Regions from separate parts of the Microbulbifer sp. YPW1 genome, predicted to be linked through region 1. Evidence: predicted binding sites of a transcription regulator. Region 1 holds the regulator's gene; the other holds the start of a gene.
What was found. Region 1 encodes FNR, which switches genes on or off when oxygen is low (the NO sensors DNR and NnrR bind a similar motif). Its sites were predicted from a motif close to TTGATNNNNATCAA; they were not measured.
Positions count from the first base shown of each region.

Region 2: HUW35_RS12270 (DUF3149 domain-containing protein) is a predicted target of FNR. The motif match lies at 5,527-5,540, and genes of this name have one in related genera.

Region 1 covers NZ_CP055157.1:760,859-768,309, reverse strand. Annotated here, with positions in the region: gene HUW35_RS03300 (enoyl-CoA hydratase/isomerase family protein) at 1-196, shown strand, start outside; gene mmsB (3-hydroxyisobutyrate dehydrogenase) at 255-1,163, shown strand; gene hemN (oxygen-independent coproporphyrinogen III oxidase) at 1,294-2,736, shown strand; gene fnr (fumarate/nitrate reduction transcriptional regulator Fnr) at 2,827-3,555, shown strand; gene HUW35_RS03280 (hemerythrin domain-containing protein) at 3,583-4,149, opposite strand; gene HUW35_RS03275 (hypothetical protein) at 4,359-4,751, opposite strand; gene HUW35_RS03270 (outer membrane beta-barrel protein) at 5,002-5,499, shown strand; gene glyA (serine hydroxymethyltransferase) at 5,832-7,097, shown strand.
Region 2 covers NZ_CP055157.1:3,019,672-3,027,122, reverse strand. Annotated here, with positions in the region: gene HUW35_RS12285 (translocation/assembly module TamB domain-containing protein) at 1-2,952, opposite strand, end outside; gene HUW35_RS12280 (autotransporter assembly complex family protein) at 2,956-4,803, opposite strand; gene HUW35_RS12275 (hypothetical protein) at 4,931-5,317, opposite strand; gene HUW35_RS12270 (DUF3149 domain-containing protein) at 5,636-5,809, shown strand; gene HUW35_RS12265 (acetoacetate--CoA ligase) at 5,938-7,451, opposite strand, start outside.

The DNA of each region.
Region 1 (7,451 bases):
AGTGTTGCAAATGGAACTGGCCCTCGCGGTCAACATGTGCAGCAATGGGCAGGTAAAAGAAGGTGTGCGTGCACTGTTGATTGATAAGGATCGCAATCCCCAGTGGCAGCCCGCGACGCTGGAAGGTGTTACACCAGAGCTGGTGGCTGCGTGTTTTAAGCAGCCCTGGGAGACCAATCCGCTGGCAGATTTATAGCGGGTGATTTTCCGGGTAGCGGAGTGCTGCAAGAAAAATAATAAAAGGAGAAAACAGAATGGCAGAAGTAAACAAAATCGCCTTTATCGGCCTCGGCAATATGGGTGGCCCAATGGCGGCGAACCTGGTGAAGAAGGGGGTCCCGGTCGCCGCCTTTGATCTTTCCAGCGCGGTGCTCGACAGGGCTGTAGCCAGTGGCTGTACCAAAGCCGCCAGTGCCGAGGCCGCTATTGAAGGTGCGGATGTGGTGATATCCATGTTGCCCAGTGGCGAAGCCGTTCGCTCCCTGTACCTTGGTGTGCACGGCCTGCTGCAGGCGATGGGGCCGGAGGTGCTGCTGATCGATTGTTCCACCATTGCCGCCGAAGACGCCCGCCAGGTGATTGCCGCCGCCGGTGAGCGCGGCATCGATGCGGTGGATGCACCGGTATCCGGTGGTACCGCGGCCGCTGCTGCGGGCAGTCTGTCATTTATGTGCGGCGGTGACGCGGCGGCGGTGGAGCGGGCGCGCCCGGTACTGGCGGCCATGGGCGCAAATATTTTTCACGCGGGGCCAGCGGGCAGCGGCCAGGTGGCGAAAATCTGTAACAACATGCTGCTCGCCATCCATATGATCGGAACCGCCGAAGCCCTGCAACTGGGGGTGGACAACGGGCTGGACCCGAGCGTCCTGTCGCAGATCATGGGCGTCAGCTCCGGCGGCAACTGGTCACTGGAAAAATACAATCCTTATCCCGGGGTCATGGAAAACGTACCCGCCTCGCGCAATTACGAGGGCGGTTTTTCGGTGGCACTGATGCTCAAGGATCTGGGGCTCGCCATGGACACCGCCGCTGGCAGTGCGTCTTCGACCCCATTGGGGGCGCTGGCGAAAAACCTGTATCAACTGCACGGCGGCGACCCGATCAACAGTGCGCTGGACTTCTCCAGTATCCAGAACCTGTTCCGGCGTCCGGTGGGGGACTGACGGGAAATCCTGCATGTTTTGGCAATGATCCGGCAATTGATCTGTATCAAGCGCCAGCCACTGCCAGACGGGTACCTTTGCCCGATCCGACATTCCCGCTCGATGACTCTGGATCACAGGTTACCCGTCAATGGACGAAAACAGCTTTGCCGGCGCTGACAGCGCCAGTGCCTCCGCGATATCTACCGCTTCTACGGCGTTATCCCAGGCGCTGTTGGCGCGTTATGCCGGCCCCTGTCCGCGCTATACCTCTTACCCCACCGCCGACCGGTTTGTGCCACTGAGTGCTGGTACCGACTCGCCGGAGTCCGGCGGCAATCCCTGGGATGCACTGCAAGATGTGCAGACATTGTCGCTGTACGTGCATATCCCGTTCTGCCGTTCCCTGTGTTATTTCTGCGCCTGTAACAAGGTGATCACCCGTCAGTACGGTCTCGCTTCCACCTATCTGGACCGGGTGTTGCAGGAAGCGCAGTGGTACCGGGAGCGGGTCGCCGGTGTGCCAGTGACGCAGCTGCATTTAGGCGGCGGCACACCGACCTACCTGAACGACAGCGATCTGACCCGCCTGATCCACGGGCTCCAGGAAGTGTTCGCGCTGCAGCCCGGAGAGGATGCGGAGTACAGTATTGAGGCCGATCCGCGGGTGCTTGAAGTGGAAACCCTGGATACATTGCGAGGCCTGGGGTTCAACCGGCTGAGTATGGGGATTCAGGACTTCAACCCGGATGTGCAGCGCGCGATCAACCGGATCTGTCCGCCCGAGCAGGTGCGGGCGCTTACCCTTGCGGCGCGCGAGCGCGGCTTTCGCTCCATCTCCTACGACCTGATCTACGGGCTGCCGGGTCAGGACGTGGAGAGCCTAGAGCGCACCATCGACACCGTGATCGACCTGGCCCCGGATCGAATTGCGCTGTATCACTACGCGCACCTGCCGCAGCGGTTCAAGGCGCAGCGTCTGATCAGCACGGACCTGATCCCGTCCCCCGAGTCGAAGATCGCCATGCAGCTGGCGGCGAGCCGTCGGCTGATGGATGCGGGATACCTGTTTCTGGGTATGGACCACTTTTCCCGTCCGGATGATCCCATGGCTGCCGCCGCCACACGGGGGCAGCTGGCGCGCAACTTCCAGGGGTATACCCTGATGCCGGCGGATGCCCTGGTGGGCCTCGGTGCCTCGGCGATCAGCTATAGCCGAGATGGTTACTGGCAGAACCACCACGGGCAGAAGGAGTATGCCGGGGCAATTTCTGAATCTGGTCAGGCGATCTGTCGCGGCTGGCAGCTGGATGATGATGATCGCCTGCGCCAGTGGATGATCATGGAGTTGATGTGCCATCTCCGCCTGCGCAAACGCGATGTGGAAGCCCGCACCGGGCGTCCCTTCGCGGCGTACTTTGCGCCGGAGCTGGCGCGACTACAGCCCCTGATCGCGGACGGGCTGTTGCTCGACAAAGGGGATGACTTGGAAGTCACAGAGCATGGCCGCTGGTTTTTGCGCAATATTGCCTCTGCTTTTGATCGCTACCTGCACGGCAGTGAAGCTGCAGCCCAATACTCCCGTGTGCTTTAAAGGGGCGATGGGGATACAATTTTGACATGGGCGTTTGTGCCCCTGATTTAAGCAATGCTTGTGCCCTGAATTCGGGAAATGGAAGAGACAATGTCGAAACCCTCAACCGCGGTCAATTGTGGAAGTTGTTCGGTCAGAAGGCTGTGCCTGCCCGTGGGCCTGGCGGATGAGGACATCGAGCGCCTCGAACAGGTGACGCGCAAGAAGAAAATCCTGAAGGCGGGAGAGACGCTGTTTCGCGCCGGCGATCCCTTTTCCAATCTGTACGCAATCCGTTCCGGCAGCTTCAAGTCGGCGGTGATCGGTGCCGATGGCGATACCCAGGTCACGCATTTTGCGCTGCCCGGTGAACTGCTGGGGTTGGATGCCTACAGTGGTGGTTCGCACCCGGGCTATGCGGAAGCGCTGGAGGACAGCAGCGTCTGTGTGCTGCCGTTCACCCAGCTGGAAAACCTGGCCCAGCAGGTGCCTGCGCTGCAGAAACAGATCTACAACATTTTCTCGGAAGAGCTGAAACAGGATAGCGATGTGCTGTTGCTGTTGGGCAAGCGCTCGGCGGAAAGCCGCCTGGCGGCGCTGCTGATCAATATTTCCAGCCGCTATGCCCGCCGCGGGTACTCCGCCAGCGAATTCAAACTTTCCATGCAGCGCATCGACATCGCCAATTATCTGGGGCTGACCGCGGAAACGGTCAGCCGGTTGATCTCGCGCTTCCAGAAACAGGGCCTGATTCGCGTGCAGGGCAGGGCGATTAGCATTCTCGACCTGATTGCTCTCAGCGAGCTGGCGGGCACCCACTGCAGCTACGAAAACGACTGACCGTTTCCTGCATCGGTCTGTCCCCGGTCAGCAGGCTGTCGCTACTTCTTTCTCTGCGAGATCCTGATAGATGGCCTCGTAGAGGCGCTTGACGCCGCGGTGGAATTGACAGCTCTGCCTGTCCGCGAGCGCTGCGGTCACCTCTTCCCAGTCGGTTTCTGTCAGGTACTGGTTCACCAGTGGCAGCAATATCTCATTTTCTTTTCGCATATGTTCGCGCTGCAGGGATATGTACTCCCGCGCGGTGCTGAACAGCTGTTCCCGTTCCACGGCGGCATCGTTCGCGACGGCATAAAAGAGCCGGTTCATGCTGCGTGTGGCCTGGGCAATAGCCCGGTGCTCTGCACTTATCTTTTCAACCACATCCCGGATATCCACAGGCTTGCCCAGCAGCTGTTCGAATACCAGATCCTCCACCGGGTGGTGCCACTGATCCGGGTAGACGGAAAAGTAATCCAGGGCATCGAGGATCATGCTCAGGGTAGCGGGATCGCGATCCTGCTGTCCCAGGTCCTTGAGTAAAACCTCGAACACATCCAGCAGGTTTTGCATGTGCTTGTGGTCATCGCAGAGCTGTCGGTAGATACCGTTCATAGCGCGCCTCCTTGACGGGTAGTGAGAATCGACAGATCCATTGTTGTCTGCCGTCGGGAACTGGGCTTGATCTGGGTCAAGCCGTGACTACATCGTGTTGCGGTAGGCGCCCGCTGCCCGAATTTTGAACGGTCGGGTGGGTGTGTTTGAGGCGGGGACGCTGAGGTGCGCCGTCAACAACAGACGGCGCACCGCAAATTGGGGCATGTTTAAAAGTGGTAGTCGCGCAGCTCGATTTCTTCCCAGTCGTACACGAGCTGGAGGCCATCGCCGGTGACCAGGCTGACTTTGTCCGGTGCCAGGCAATCAGACCAGTCCACCTTGTTCAGGTCGACCATCTCGGCGCCGCCTTGCACGTTTACCACAGAGTCCTGCCAGGCCTGGTGGCAATAACGGGGAATCTCCCCCTCTACCAGTAACTCCTGACCGAGGTAGTTGCTGTAGTTGAGCTGCGGCATGCGGTTCATGTGGTAGCGGTCCTGCTCACCGAGCAGGTAAAACTTGCCGTTTTCCTGCACCAGGGTCCCCGTGGCGGTAACCGCCTGCTGCGCCGGGTTGGCGGCACAGGCAGTGAGCAGGGCCAGGGGCAGCAATAAACTCATTCGAGACTTCATATTTATTACTCTTCTGTGTTTTTTTACCAAACTATCAAACCTCCGTTGCAACTGCATGTCATTTAGATTGCAGTGCTCTCTCAACAAATGGGTATCTGCCTGTTTACGGCTGACGGGAACAGTCGGATCTCACTTGCCGCTGTAATCGCGTGTAATGGCCGGGGGCTGTTGGCGCCAAATTTATTTCATTAGAATGCCGCCCGCAAAATAAACACGATGCTTTTGGGGCATAAATAACATGATGAAAAAAGTTTTAGCGGCAGCGGTGATGCTGGGTTGTTCAATTTCTGTTCAGGCCAGTGAAGGCGGTTACTTCGGTACCGTGGCGGGCCTGATGAAGACCTCCATCAATGGCGATAGCCCGTTCAATGCGGGCATCCGCGCTGGTTATACCTGGAATTCTGGATTCGGCCTGGAAGGCGAATACACCACTTCCCTGGTAGATGGCGAAGCGCGTTTTAACAGCGGTTGGGGTGACTTCCGCTGGGATTACTCCATTTCCACCCTGGGCGCCTACGCGACCTACCGCAGCCAGGGCGACCTCTACTTCAAGGGCCGCCTGGGTGTGCTGAACGAAAGTGTCGATTTCGAAGGCGAGAAAGAAAGTGATTCCGGCCTGTCTGCAGGTCTGGGCCTGGGCTTCAACCTGTCCGAGACCGTTAACCTGGAAGCCGAATACACCCTGGTGGAAGAGGATGTGGATTTCTGGTCCGGCACCCTGGTATTCCGCTTCTGAGGCAATACCCATCTTCCAGAGACTGGCGCTTTTACCGGGCCACTCGGTAAGGGACGGGTAGCTGCCAGTATCAGAACGCGACCCCTCGGGTCGCGTTTTGCGTTTCCGGGCGGCGGAATCCTGTACCGCCCGGGATCGGCGCTGCACTGAGCAACTTGAATTGCACGGGGCGCTGAATTGAATTTGTTTCATGTGCACCCTTTGCGCCGCGGGCTCTCCGTTGGTGTACAATGCGCCGCTTTCTGGGGGCGGGCCGGTCACAAATAGGTCGGGATTTGCCCTTGTCGAGATTATGCTAGCGCGATTCGCGCCTTATCATCCGAGGGAACACCATGTTTGATAAATCCGTCACTCTTGCTTCATACGACCCGGATGTGTGGTCCGCCATTCAGGACGAAGACCGCCGCCAGGAAGAACACATCGAGCTGATCGCCTCGGAAAACTACACCAGCCCGCAGGTGATGGAAGCCCAGGGCACCAGCCTCACCAACAAGTACGCGGAAGGCTACCCCGGCAAGCGTTACTACGGTGGCTGTGAGTACGTCGACAAGGTCGAGGCCCTGGCCATCGAGCGCGCCAAAGAACTGTTTGGCGCCGACTACGCCAACGTCCAGCCGCACTCCGGTTCCCAGGCCAACGCCGCCGTATACCAGGCCCTGTGCGCCCCCGGCGACACCGTGCTGGGCATGAGCCTGGCCCACGGTGGTCACCTGACCCACGGTGCCAAGGTGAACTTCTCCGGCAAGATCTACAACGCGGTGCAGTACGGTCTGAACCCGGAAACCGGCGAGGTGGATTACGAAGAAGTGGAGCGCCTGGCGCTGGAGCACAAGCCGAAGATGATCGTTGCCGGCTTCTCCGCCTACAGCCGCATCATGGACTGGGCCCGTTTCCGCACCATCGCTGACAAGGTTGGCGCCTACCTGATGGTCGATATGGCCCACGTTGCCGGCCTGGTTGCCGCTGGCGCTTACCCGTCGCCTGTGCCCCACGCGGATGTCGTGACTTCCACTACCCACAAGACCCTGCGCGGCCCGCGCGGCGGCATCATCATTGCCAAGGCCAATGAAGAGATCGAGAAGAAACTGAACAGCGCGGTATTCCCGGGCGGTCAGGGTGGCCCGCTGATGCACGTGATCGCGGCCAAAGCGGTTTCCTTCAAGGAAGCCATGACCCCCGAATACAAGGCCTACCAGCAGAAAGTGGTAGAGAATGCCCGCGCCATGGCCGAGACCTTCCTCGACCGCGGTATCAATATCGTCTCCGGTGGTACTGACGACCACCTGATGCTGGTGGACCTGATCGGCAAAGAGTACACCGGTAAGGATGCGGACGAAGCCCTGGGCAACGCCAACATCACCGTGAACAAGAACGCCGTTCCCAACGACCCGCGCTCCCCGTTCATCACCAGTGGCCTGCGTGTCGGCACCCCGGCGATCACCACCCGTGGTTTCGGTGTGGAAGAGACCAAGCAGCTCACCAACTGGATCTGCGACGTGCTGGACGCGCTGGAGAAGGGCAATGCAGACGCCACCATCGCCGAGGTGAAAGCCAAGGTTCTGGAAATCTGCGCCAAGTTTCCGGTCTACAAAGGCTGATAGCGCAGTCGACAGAAAGCACTGTGAGCCCGGCCTATGCCGGGTTCTTCGAAAACGGCCCCCAAGGGGCCGTTTTTGTTTCCTGGGTGGGCAAACGCAGGAAATCGTCCTCCGGTCTGTGAAATGACCGCCACTTTCTGTTTTAATACGCGCCCTCGAAAACCGAATTGAAATTCAATTATTGTTTCATTCGGTACTAATCCGAGGGGCTTGCCGGAGCCGGCTCGGAATTTGCACCCGGTATCTGTAGCACGAGGGATGCGTTGCTCAACAGAGGTTCGCGCAAGCGACCGGTACTTTCGGGTCCAAGCGGTTTCAGGATTCGATGCTTGCCGTCAGTGGCTGGAATGCACG
Region 2 (7,451 bases), 2.3 Mb from region 1:
AACACGCCAGGCGTCCGGTGTCAGATCCGCCACAAACACGATACTGCGCAGGCGGGTATTGCTGGGACGGTGCTCGTAGTAGCCGTCGCGCAGGTTGATCTTGCCCCGCGCATTGGGCGACTGCGTCGTGCCATTTGCGGACAGGTTGAAGTCGAGCTTGCCGCGCATGGAGTGAATTTCCGGGTCAAAAAACGCGCCCAGGGCTGCCAGGTCTGCATTGCCGCTGGCACGGAAATCTACCGGCAGTGGCGGCGACTCACCTGCGGGCTTCTCCCGGAACAACTGCTCCAGAATCGGCGCGATTGCCAGCGTGGCCTGTGCATCGGCGGCTGTGCGACTGCCATGCCCGGCGTCCAGATTGATATCCAGGTTACCGGCGCGGGTTTGCCAATTCAGCAACAGCGTGAGTGGCGACTGTACCAGCGCATCGTCCCGCAGTGCGGGCGCGCTCCCGCTGATTTTGAGCTCTCCCTCGAGATCCGGGTTTTGTGGGGTACCCCGCGCGGTGGCCCACAGTGACAGCTCGCCACTGTCACTGATATCCGCGCTGATCCACTCTTCGAAATCCGCCAGCACCGCCTGGGCGCGCACCTCCAGATCCAGCGCCTGCTCGCTCAGGCTGCCATCGGCGGTGAGCTGGTTGCGTCCCGCCCACAGCAGCTTGACCTCGGACAGCATGATCTGCGCCTTGCCGTAACTCACATCGCCCTGTACGTGCCAGGGTTCCCCGCGAAACTCACCCAGACCGAGGATATTTGCGGTGGCTTCCGGGGAAGCAAAGGGCCCGGAGAACTGGCCGTCGATACTGAGTTCACCGGTCAGCGAGGGGGGTAATTGCACGCCGGCCAGTTTGGCCAGCCCGAGCGGAATATTGCGCCCGGCCACACTACCGGTAGCACGCTGCGCCTTCGGCTCCACCACACCGTTCAGCTCCAGCCAGGCATTACCCCGCTGGCGAGCGGCCTCGGAGTCGGCGGCCAGGGCTGCCGCCCCCCGCACCCGCTCACGGGATTGCTGCAGCGGGTAGTCCTGGCCCGGCTCTTCCACTTCGCCAGCCACCAGCGACTGGGCGCTGGACTCCGCGGGCTGCGCGGCGCCATCGGTATAGAGATCCAGGCGCAGACGGTCAAAGGTAAGCTCTTCCGCGTTACCGGCCGCGCCGCCGCGCAGGCGATAGCGGTATTCCCGATAGTGGCCATCGGACGACAGCCGCGCGGACATTTTGGGGTTGCTGAAAGGCCCGACCACAGACACTACCGCATCCAGGTCGACCTTGGTTCCCGGGTCCACTGGCACTCCGAACTGTTCCGCTGGCAACAGCCCGCGCGCCGCCACATCCAGCTGAAACTGCAGCGCCTTGCCCTGTATATCGACCTCACCGCTACCACTGACGCGCAGCCCATTCCCCTCGAGTACCAGATCGCTGATCGCGAAGGTGTCCAGATTGCCGATGCCGTGCCCTTGCAGGGTGGCATCCAGCTCCCGGTACTGCGCCGCGCTATCGAGTTGCACCGTGAGCTGGGGATTCTTCCACGGACCGGCTGCGGTCACCTGCAGGCGCTCGATGAATCCATCAAGTTCCGGGGGAATCTCCACATCACGGGTTTCTTTTAACGCTGCCAGGATCTTGCGTATCTCGGCCACCGCCAACTGCTCGATCACCGCTTTCAGGTCAATGGATTCAGCGCCGATATCCACACTGCCGCTTGCGTCCAGCGCCGCATCGGCCAGCTCCACACGCGCGGTGCGAATGTGGATAACTTCTTTTACGGTCTCCACTTCGCCGGTCACATGTAGCGGCTGCTCCTGATAGCTGGACCTGAGCTCCAGGGTACCGTCCGCACTGGGCAGTGCGAGCGGCCCCTTTACGGCCAGATCTGCCGACAGCCAGCCGCCCTGCAGGTAATCCTGCCAGGGCTGCGAAATGGCTATCGGCAAACGGTTTAACTGCAGCTTCAGGTCCATGGACTCGCCATTGATCTGACCGCGCAGGGCGTGACGGGATTCATCCACGGTGAGCGACAACTCGTCGGTAGATACCGACCAGGGCGCGAGCACCACCTCCGCACTTCCCGCGAGGCCGAAGCGGTGATGCACCAGCGGCAGGGAAAACTGCTCCACGGTCACATTGAGCTGATTGTCACCGGCCAGCTCCAGCAGAAAGCGGCCATCGGCATCGAGCACTTCACCGGCAGGCAGTTGCAAGGTGCGACCGAGAAAACCACCGCTTTGCTCACTCGCAGACAGGGTCAATGCATAGATGGTATCGCTCTGCATGCGGCCATCCAGTTGCACATGCATTGCGCTGCCCTGGATTTCATCGATCTCCAGCGCCAGGGCGGACTCGCGACCGGGCCAGCGGTAACTGCCGTGACCGTTGACCGCCACCACCGGAAAATCCTTCAGCGCAGCGTCGATGACGGTAAGCTGCTCCACCGCGAGCCGCTCCAGCCAGATCGCCGGCATAGTGGGGTCGTCCACCTCCTCGGCTGCGTCTTCCACCTCCTCTTCACTCACGTGGGCCTGCAGGTATTCCCCCAGCAGCGTGTTATCGAACAGGAAGGTGTGGGCACTCAGCTCCGGGATATGAATCTGATTGCGCAACAGGCGCTGGATATCCACATGCAGGGTCAACTGATGTGCCTCGATCATGGGGCGCTCTTTGTAGCGCACCTGCAGACGCTCGAAATACCAGAGGCCCAGCGCCTGGCTGCGCAACCCTTCCGCATTGATTTCCAGGTCCGGCAAATAGTGACGGGCGATAGCCAGACCACCGCGGGTAATCGCCTCGCGACCACTTTCGGAACCCACCAGGAAAATCGCCATCAACAGAGGCAACAGCAGGCTGGCGGCAATCAGCGTCAGGCGCGGCGCGCGCGGCCAGCGTTTGCGCGACCTGTGTTTGGAAGCGCCTGCGGGCGGGACGGGGTTGGGGACGTTTGAATCAGCCATGGTTCAGAACGCCTGTCCGAGACTGACGTAAATCTGGTAACTGCTGTCGTCCAGATCATCACGACGGTCCAGCGGGAAGGCGATATCAAACCGCAGTGGCGCGAAGGACGTCATATAACGTACCCCCAGGCCGACACCCCAGTAGAGGTCATCAAAACTCGGCTGCGGATCGGCGTAGGCATTACCGCCATCGAGGAACAGGACACCGCCCCAGGTTTCGGTAAACCGGAAACGGCCCTCGAAAGAGACTTCGCTGAGTGCGCGTCCACCGATGGGATCAGACAGGGTCGGCGGCTCGCCGGGCACCGTAGAGGGGATCAGGCGCCGCGGCCCCAGGGCCTGGTAGGCGTAGCCACGCACCGAGCCACCACCGCCGGCATAGAAACGTTCGTCCGCTGGAATATCCAGGTTGTCGATACCACTGATGACACCGGCCTTGATGCGCACCGCCAGGGTGGGATCAAAGCGGGTCTCTTCCGCAGTGAGGTAACCGGTGGCAACCAGGGTATTTTTTACAAACCGGGTGCCCGAGCCCCGCAGATCGAAATACGGTTTGACCTCCAGGGCCACGGTCGCCCCCTTGTGGGCATCAAGCAGGTTGTCGGTGGTATCAATTTTGAGCCCGAGGGGAAACGACAGCAGGTTGTAGTTTTCGCTCTGCTCGCCCTCTTCCTGCACCTTACTGAACTTCAGCTCGCTACCCACACTGAAGGTGCGGTGTTTGGTATGACGGCGGGAAATAATGCCGCCGATGGTGACGGACCGCGCCTCGTAAGAATCCCGTTCTTCATTGGATGCTTCGGCCTTGGCGGAAAAATCCTGATCATCGCGAAAGAAGCGCGGTACCAGGAGCTCCGTCTTGAGGGACTGCTTTACCTCGTTGACCCGGGTTTCCACCTCAATCTTTTCACCGCGACCGAGGATATTGCGGTGTTCCCAGCCCGCCGAGACTCCAGCCCCCTCATCGGACGTGTACCCCACCCCCAGACGAATCGTGCGGTGCTTGCGCTCGATCACCAGAAAAGTGATATCCACAATCCCTGCGCTGGGCTCGGAAACCTCCGCGTTCACCCCGGCAATCAGGTTGGTGCGCAGCAGGCGCAGCTTGGCCGCATCCATTTTTCCGCGAGAGAAACAATCCCCGGGTTCCAGCTTCAGGCGCTTGCGCAGAAAGTCCTCATCGACCGTGGTCACCCCTTCCACATACACCTGTCCAATATTTACCTCGGGGCTCTGCGCCACACGGTATTCCAGTCTCGCCGCATGTTCGCTGTGAATGACCGTCGCCTGGTAATCCACATCCACATTCAGCAGGCAGGCATTTTCCGCCAGGTAATTTTCAATACGTTTAACGCCCTCGGTGACCTTTTCCGCCTCCAAGGGTTCACCCTCCCGTAATCCCACACCCGGGAAACCCGACTTGAGGTGCGGAGGCATATTCACTTCGAGAGATTTAATGCGGTACAGCGGCCCGGGAACGACCCGGTACAGGATCTCGCCATCAGTCACCGATTGCCGAACCCGGCCATCGTAATAACCGCGCGAACGCAGCAGCTTTTCCAGCGTACCGCGCTCGTAGCGGGCCACATCCAGTGGATCCTCGTAGGCCTTGAGCACACTGCTGGATTTGCGCTGCTCCTTGACCTGGTCTTTCAGCCAGTCCTGAAGCTCGCGGTCTTCGGATACACGGATTTTGAATTTGGGCAGGTTGTCGAAAAATGGCAGGGCATTACCCGCCTGTGGCAACAGCAACAACGATAGCGCCAACAGCGCGCACGCCGCGATCTGAAAGCGGGAAACCCTGGAAGCGAAGAAAAATACGCGCAAGACAAATATCCGTTTGCCAATCATCAACACTGCGACGCCGAGCGCCCGTGAAAGTTGCCGCAGTCGGCGCAACTTTACCGGACTTTACACCACCGGCCGGTATGCCAGTCGAGGGGTTACGTCGATGATCTGGCCAGCCCCTTGAGACAATTCAGCGTCCGGGCGCCGTCGCTGAGCCGGTGCGCTCCATCAACGGGTTACAGTTGCGGACGATGACCCGCCCTTCCAGCAGGTTGCCCTTGGAATATTCGCTGAAGATGCACTCGTTGCTTTCGGGGTCGTAGTTTTCCACCCAGAGGTTGTCATCTTTCCAGGTGGCGCCCAGATGGCGCTGCCCCTCCGGCACAGTGATACGCATCACCCCACCGAAGCGTTTCACGAACACCTGTTCGAAATGGAAGTAATAGGCAAGCCAGCCGGCGAGAAAGATGACGGCACCGACAATGGCACCTTTACCCAGGCTACCAAACCGACTGCCTGCAAACAGGGACAGTACGACCAGCGAAATAACAGCGGCCCAGTATAGATAGGTAATCATATTTATCTTCCGTGAAATTATTGATTTATAGAGGCTGAGTTCTTGTGAACAGATACCGGAATCCGTTTTCTACAGCGTAACGCAAGCCTAGCGCAGAATCGTTCATTCCGGGTAGCACAGCTGGCGATGTATCACCGGCCGCCAACCCTCCGAACAATGCGTAATCAAAGCCCGGAATCCGCTGAAATAGGCGGCAAACTACAGGTCCCTTGACCTGGATCAAGGGGCGCAATCGGCGCCACTTTACACTGGAGTCAGTTAAAGGCAAGTGGCTGGGGAAAACGAACAATCCCCGCCGAATCAATCGCGGAGGCAATCATGGATGCAATGATCGACCTGTTCACCAGTTTTTCCGGCCTACTGAGCCTGGGCATCATCGCCTTTGTATGTGTGATGGGCGGGTATATTACCCGGATGGCGCTGCGCAAGATGAATGAAGAGCAGGCGCGATTGGAGAAGGCGGACACCGGTCACCGAATGAAAACGGCATAACCCAAACGCAGAAGCCCGGGAACCTTAGTTCCCGGGCCACAGCTTGCTGAGAAAATGCCTAGCCTTGTGCCGGATCAGTCTGCTGAATCCGGCTTTTTTGCTGGTTACCGCGGTTCGCCTGGCGGCAGTTATTCACCTGCGAGCTCAGGCAGTTTTTCATACAGCTTCAGCGCTTCCGGATTGGCCAGCGCCTCCTGATTCTTGACCGGCTTGCCGTGCACCACGTTGCGCACTGCCAGCTCCACAATCTTGCCGCTGATGGTACGCGGGATATCCGCAACCTGGATCACTTTGGCCGGCACATGGCGGGGTGTGGTATTGGCGCGAATCGTGGTTCGAATCTTCTGGATCAGGTCGTCGTCCAGGGTCAGGCCTTCACGCAACACCACAAACAGCACCACTCGTACATCGTCGCGCCACTCCTGGCCGATGCAGATGCTGTCCAGCACCTCCTCAACCTTTTCCACCTGGCGGTAGATTTCTGCGGTGCCGATACGCACACCACCGGGGTTGAGCACCGCATCGGAACGACCATAGATGATCACGCCGCCGTGTTCGGTGATTTCCGCATAGTCCCCATGGGCCCAGACACCGGGCCAGCTGTCGAAGTAGGCATCGTGGTATTTGCTGCCGTCGGGGTCATTCCAGAAACCGATGGGCATACACGGGAAAGACTTGGCGCAAACCAGCTCTCCCTTGTCTTCCAGTACCGCCTTGCCGTCGTCGTTCCAGACCTCTACCGCCATACCGAGTCCGCGACACTGCAACTCGCCGGGATACACCGGCAACACCGGATTGCCCAGGGCAAAACACGAGACAATGTCGGTACCGCCGGAAATGGAAGACAGGCAGACATCCGACTTGATATCCCGGTACACGTAGCGGAATCCCTCATGGGCCAGTGGGGAGCCGGTGGAAAGTACCGCGCGCAAACGCTCCAGTTTGTGGCTCTCACGGGGTTTGCAGCCGGCTTTTTCCAGCGCGGCAATGTATTTGGCACTGGTGCCGAACACACTGATGTTTTCCTCGTCCGCCATATCCCACAGGCACTGGGCTGCCGGGTAGAACGGCGAACCATCGTACAACACCAGGGTGGCGCCACAGGCCAGCCCGCTCACCAACCAGTTCCACATCATCCAGCCACAGGTGGTGAAGTAAAACAGGGTGTCGTCGCGGGAAACATCGGTGTGCAGACGGTGTTCTTTAATATGCTGCAGCAGGGTACCGCCCACACCGTGCACGATACATTTGGGCACGCCGGTCGTACCGGAGGAGTACATGATATACAGCGGGTGGTTGAACTCGGTCTGCTCAAAGCTCAGTGCGCGCGTGGGTGCTGTGCCGATAAACGCGTCCAGGGTGATGGCCCGATCGAGGTCACCGATGGCATCCGCGGTCTGCGCGGCATCGCGCGCCACGGGCACCACTACCAGCTGCTGGATGGATTCAATCTTCTCGACGATCTGCGCCAGGCGCGGCAGGGAATCAATAGTCTTGCCGTTATAGAAGTAGCCCTCACAGGCGAACAGCACCTTGGGCTCAACCTGGCCGAAGCGGTCCAATACCCCGTTGATTCCGAAATCCGGGGAACAGGAGGTCCAGATGGCCCCCAGGCTGGTGGTGGCGAGCATCGCCACTGCGG